2 regions of the Paenibacillus sp. TSA_86.1 genome follow, and region 1 is predicted to be linked to the other one. Evidence: riboswitches for the same ligand, from Rfam matches in the RefSeq annotation. Region 1 holds a riboswitch; the other holds the start of a gene.
What was found. A riboswitch is a leader RNA that binds a small molecule or an ion and turns the genes downstream of it on or off. The one in region 1 is predicted to bind glycine.
Positions count from the first base shown of each region.

Region 2: linked by a shared signal. The riboswitch ahead of gcvT (glycine cleavage system aminomethyltransferase GcvT) and the one ahead of sdaAB (L-serine ammonia-lyase, iron-sulfur-dependent subunit beta) in region 1 are both predicted to bind glycine.

Region 1 is NZ_JBQZGE010000007.1:141,219-144,355, forward strand. It holds gene pstB (phosphate ABC transporter ATP-binding protein PstB) at 1-674, shown strand, start outside; glycine riboswitch at 989-1,163, shown strand; glycine riboswitch at 1,168-1,305, shown strand; gene sdaAB (L-serine ammonia-lyase, iron-sulfur-dependent subunit beta) at 1,425-2,114, shown strand; gene sdaAA (L-serine ammonia-lyase, iron-sulfur-dependent, subunit alpha) at 2,104-3,060, shown strand.
Region 2 is NZ_JBQZGE010000003.1:88,939-92,075, forward strand. It holds gene gcvPA (aminomethyl-transferring glycine dehydrogenase subunit GcvPA) at 1-492, opposite strand, end outside; gene gcvT (glycine cleavage system aminomethyltransferase GcvT) at 495-1,631, opposite strand; glycine riboswitch at 1,886-1,986, opposite strand; glycine riboswitch at 1,990-2,112, opposite strand; gene gcvH (glycine cleavage system protein GcvH) at 2,456-2,848, shown strand.

The sequences.
Region 1 (3,137 bases):
CCGAAGCCAGTGTAACGGCTCTGATTGGGCCGTCCGGCTGCGGTAAATCGACATTTCTCCGTTCATTGAACCGGATGAATGATGAGATTGCCGGTTCACGCACAGAGGGACACATCTGGATGGATGGTAATGACCTCAACGAACCAGGTACGGATGTAATCAAGCTTCGTCAGAAGATCGGCATGGTGTGGCAGAAGCCCAATCCTTTTCATAAGTCTATCTACAACAATATCGCATTTGGCCCCCGCTACCGCGGTACGAAGAGTAAGAAGGCGTTGGATGAGATTGTGGAGAAAAGCTTACGCCGCGCAGCACTTTGGGATGAAGTAAAGGACAGACTACATGAATCGGCCTTGGCACTCTCGGGTGGTCAGCAGCAACGTCTCTGTATCGCGCGAGCATTGTCCGTTGACCCGCAGATTCTTTTGCTCGATGAGCCAGCATCTGCCCTTGATCCGGTATCTACGGGTAAAGTCGAGGAATTGATCTCGGAGCTGAAGCAGGAGCTACGCATCGTTATTGTTACCCATAACATGCAGCAGGCGGCGCGCATCTCGGATTATACGGCTTATTTTTATCTCGGTAGTCTGATTGAACACGGTGAGACGGAGCACATTTTTACCAACCCGGACAATCGTCTGACGCAGGAATATATTATGGGGCGTTTTGGTTAAAGATAAGAAAGTGTAACGCCCGAGCGGAAACGTTCGGGTGGTTATGCTTTTTTTATTTGAATATTTGTTGATTTTGAAACAATCCCTTTAAAAATTGCATATATATAACAAGCGGGAGTAATATCCTTCGCATCTTCTGTCTGTACGGTTCAAGATACGGATGTGACCAGATATAGTTTGGAAGTATTACGCCAAAAGCAGGCTTCCAATACGTCACTTTTGTTGACATATACAGTGCGGCATATTACGCTGTATATGATTGAATACATGCCAGAATGATTAACTTTTATTATGAATGAACAGAATACAGCGAATGATAACGAGCGGGAGAGACCTAAACGGGCTGAATAAATACGGGGATAGATCGATATGATGCATCGTATCGATGCAGATCTGTACTATACAGGCCAGCTTGAGGCACCGAAGGAGCAAGTAGTTATGCACCCGGCATAACTGTTAATCTCTCAGGTAAACGTACCGTCGTTGGACGCAACTCTGGAGAGTGCGCGGAAGAAGCGCCACCCAAGGGGAATATGATGGGTCAGCACGGTGAATAGACTTGTATGTGAATGTACTTGATCTGTTTTAGCCGATGCTGCGATCATGAAACTCTCAGGTATCAAGGACAGAGAGAGGGCTAACGGCCTTCTTCTGTCCTTTTTTCATGTCATCATTCAGTAAATCAGGAACATAATGGTGGTCTTCTTGTTTGGAGGACGATGACGACGAAACCAATTGGAGGGTTACAAGGTGCGATTTAAAGATGTTTTTTCAATTATTGGTCCGTCCATGACGGGGCCATCCAGTTCACATACAGCGGGTGCTGCAAGACTGGGCCGAATTGCGCGTCAGTGGCTAGGATGCACGCCTGAACGTGCACGGCTCACGTTATACGGCTCATTTGCGGACACCTATCAGGGACACGGAACGGATCTGGCACTGATCGGAGGCCTGCTCGATTATGTCACAGATGATCCGCGTATACCGGATGCGGAACAGTATGCAGATGAAGCGGGTATGGAGGTTGAATTTTACACGAGCGGTCTGCCGGCCCCTCATCCCAATACGGTCAAGATTGAATTGTGGCACGGCGAACGGGAATGCTCATTAACAGGGGCCTCCATCGGCGGTGGTAGTGTGTCCGTGCATGCACTGAATGATTTTCGCGTACAGATTAGCGGGGAGTTCCCGACACTTGTTTTGCGCCATGCGGATAAAGCGGGTGTTCTGGCATCCGTAACCTCAACGATCAGCTCTTCCGGAGTGAACATCGGGTATATGCAAGTGGATCGGAAAGCCCGTGATGGTGAAGCGCTTACTGCAATGGAGATGGATGCTCCGCCAAGTGAAGAGATTTTGAAAAGATTGCGTTCCCTGGATCATGTGCTCAATATTCGTGTGATTGATCTGAAGAGAGGGGTTGATCCGAATGCGGTTTAAACATTTGCATGAATTGAATACCATCTGCACTGCGGAGTCCAAAACGATTGCACAGCTGATGATTGAAGAGCAGGTGCAAGAGACGAATACACCGGAAGCCGACGTGGTGAAACAGATGTCGGAGTACTACCAGGTGATGAAGGAAGCCGTTCGTAAAGGACTTACAGAAGATACAACCTCACGTAGCGGACTGACAGGCGGAGACGGGAAAAAGATGGCCGAATACATTCGCCAAGGCGAGACATGTTCTGGTGATGCTTCTGCCCTTGCCATGGCTTATGCACTGTGTGTATCGGAAGTGAACGCTTCGATGGGACGAATCGTGGCTACGCCGACGGCAGGATCTTGCGGCATCATTCCGGGTGTGTTTATCAGCTCGCAGGAACGCTTTGGCTGGACGGATGAACATCTGGTGAATGGATTGTTCTGCGCGGGGGCTATCGGTTATGTTATTGCCAACAATTCGTTTATTTCTGGTGCCGAGGGTGGTTGTCAGGCCGAGGTTGGCTCTGCGATCGGCATGGCTGCCGGAGCCATGGTGGAACTTCGTGGAGGAACACCGGAGCAGGTCGTGCATGCTGTGGGCTTGGCTTTGAAAAATACACTGGGCCTCATCTGTGATCCGGTTGCCGGGCTTGTAGAGATTCCTTGTATTGTGCGCAACGGACTCGGAGCCGTTACTGCACTGGCTGCGGCTGATATGGCGCTCGCTGGCGTACGCAGTGCCATTCCGTCGGACGAAGTGATCGACGTTATGCTGGAGGTAGGCAGTGCCATGCCAAGCCGTCACCGCGAGACAGCGCAAGGCGGGCTGGCCCAGACACCTACAGGCCGCAAGATGATGCAGAAGCTGGCGAAACCTAAGGCGAAGCGGGCAGAGCCGGAAGAGACATCAGAAACCGATTCAGAAGCATCAGGACTACAACCGAAAATGGATGGTAAGTAATCAGAGCTTGCCGGATCGAGGGTTTAGAATAAATTAAAGTAAACAAGCGTCCTTCAACCTGAACAGCTCAGGTATGA
Region 2 (3,137 bases), on a different contig from region 1:
GGCCCGGGATACGATAAGCTGTTTGCGACGTGTAGCTGCGGCAGCGAGATTGCCTGCTTCAGCAAAAGCCGTTGCGCCATCATACATACTGGCATTGGCTACCGCCATGCCCGTCAGCTCACAGATATACGATTGAAATTCGAAGATCGCTTGCAGTTCTCCTTGGCTGATCTCGGGTTGATAGGGGGTGTATGCCGTGTAGAACTCGGAACGGGAAATGACATGGTTGATGACAGATGGGATGTGATGATCATAGATCCCTGCGCCCAGGAAGCTGGCATGTGTCTCAAAGTTGGCATTCGAGCCAGCCTGCTTCGACATGTGTCGTGTTAACGCATATTCGTCCAGCTTGGAGGACACGGGCAACTCGCCCTGGTACCGAATTTCCTGCGGAATATCTTTGAACAGATCCTCAATTGTTTCTACACCAATCGTAGCGAGCATTGCGCTCTGGTCTTGTTCGGTCATAGGAATGTAGCGGTGCTTGCTCATGCTTACTCAGCTCCTTGGGTAGGGGTCTTTGGCGTACGTGTCCGTTTATGAAAAGGGGTCTTGATGACCTCGGCTTTCAGCTTTTTGCCACGAATCTCAATCTCCAGCGCTGTACCGAGTGCAGTATAGTTGCTGTCAATCAGAGCGAGGCCCAGATTACGTTTCAAGGTCGGCGACTGTGTACCGGTTGTCACTTCACCAATCTGAACGCCATCCGCATAGATGGGGTAATGTGGACGCGGAATGCCGCGCTCCAGCACTTCGATTCCAATTAGCTTGCGGGCAGGGCCGTCATTTTTTTGCTGAAACAAAGCTTCGTGTCCGATAAAAGGCCCGGCGTTCAGTTTCACAAACATGCCCAGCCCTGCCTCCAGTGGAGAGACGGTTGGTGATAATTCCTGACCGTATAAAGGCAACTTCGCTTCGAATCGCAGTGTATCGCGTGCACCAAGTCCTGCTGGAACGAGGCCCACATCAGCACCTGCTTTCATTAGCCCGTTCCATACAAGTGCAGCCTGTTCCGCTGCAACATACAGCTCAAAGCCATCTTCGCCGGTGTAACCGGTTCGTGACAGCAACAGTCGTACTCCGCATACCTCGGCATTCTGTACGAAGCGGAACGGTTCGATGGAGGCGGCATCCACCTCTGAACCTGTAACTTTAGCCAGAATATCGACCGCTAAAGGACCTTGTAACGCCAGTAATGCCGTTTGCTCGGAATCGTTAGTCATGTTCACGCCCGGTATAATGTGCTCCTGAAACCATGCCCAATCTTTGTCGATATTGGAGGCATTGACGACCAGCATGTAGTGTTGTTCTGCGAGTTTATAGATGAGCAAGTCATCCACTACACCGCCATCGGGATAACACATCAGCGTGTATTGGGCCTGACCTGATCCTATTGCGGTCACATCATTAGTCATCATGCGCTGCAAAAAGGCTTCCGCCTGTTCACCCGTTACGGTGAATTCGCCCATATGGGATACATCGAACAGCCCGGCGCGCTCTCGCACAGCTTCATGTTCCTTTTGAATACCGCTAAATTGCACCGGAAGCTCCCAGCCACCAAAATCAATACAACGTACACCTTCATATTGCGCATATAGGGGGAAGAGTGGTGTTCTTAACAAATCGGACATCCAATCACCTCGTCATGGGCCTCAAGCGGGCCGAATATAGAAAAGTGAATCTGTTAACCGGGTTTCAATTTAATTCGATTCAATTCCGTCATGTAACAAGTACAGTCATAAGTAAAGTCATAAGTATTTGATTAGTCGTTTATAAAGGCACGCTGCCGGGTAGACGATTCTAAATCCTGCATTTCATTTTTTGGGAAAAAGGAAAAGGACAGGCCAAAGAACCGGCATGCCAAGTAGCACGCTGTATTCTTAGGCTCTGTCCCTTGTACCTGAGAGTTACCCCGCCGTATGTTCAGACAGGTTTCCCCTTGGGTGATCATAACGTCCAGACCGGACGATTAGATGCTCTCCAGAGTTGCGTCCTGTAAAAGTCCTTTTGCCTGAGAGATTCGCCCCCGCTTGTCGGTGGTTTACTCCTTCGGCGCCGCCTCATGCACATCCCCAAACCGGGTGTACGGGCAATCTCTCCCTTTACATTCATCCGCGGTTCATACGTAGTCCAATAACTTCAGTTGCTCTTATCATTAAAACGTGAATCGACTGTTGATGTCAAGAACGATATCATTAAACTTATATAAAATACGAATATTTTTTAATTTGAAAACGTCAATGTTCGTATATTTGAAAAGAGTGCGCTTACTATGTTAATATTCACCAGTATATGCAGAAAGAGTGGTGTGAGGTTACACAAGGTAAGATATGAATTTCAAATTAATTGTGAGCTATATTGACATTTGAATCCGAAATATCATACGCTGTTGTTTGGGAAAAAGGTGAAGGTCAAAGAACGCATGCACTCATTAATGAAAGCGAGGCGGATATCGATGAGCGAATTGAGAAATGATTTCCTGTACAGTGAAGAGCACGAATGGGTGCAAACCGTAGGGGAGGATACCGTACGTATTGGCATTACCGAGTTCGCACAGCATCAGCTGGGTGACATTGTGTTTGTAGAGTTGCCTGATCTTGAAGCCAGTGTAAAAGCAGAAGACAGCATCGGCACGATTGAATCGGTCAAAACGGTGTCGGATCTGTTCTCACCCGTCAGCGGTACGATTATTGCAGTCAATGAAGCTTTACAGGACTCGCCAGAACTGGTGAATAGCTCTCCTTATGAAGATGGCTGGATGATTGAAATCCGTGTGGATGGAGATGTAACAGCTGCTTTAGCTACATTGCTGAATGCGGACGCATACCGTAAACATACGGAGGAGTAAATAAGGCTGAAACACCGAGTCTATTTGTACTTATGGACATATATATAATCACATATGAATAGATCATTTTATCTTCAAACCTGTGTGAGCTGTATAGCTTATGCAGGTTTTTTGATGTGTTTTTCGTGCGTATGGGTGAGTGTTCAAGTAGAAGTGACGTAGATTTCATGAATAAAAAGAGTTCAAATCGACCAAGCTATTTTATTGCTTTGCATGTTGTATATGAACAAAGTCATAGGCAGAGTAATCCTTGTATATCAAGGATTTGATCATATATTCCTACTAAAAA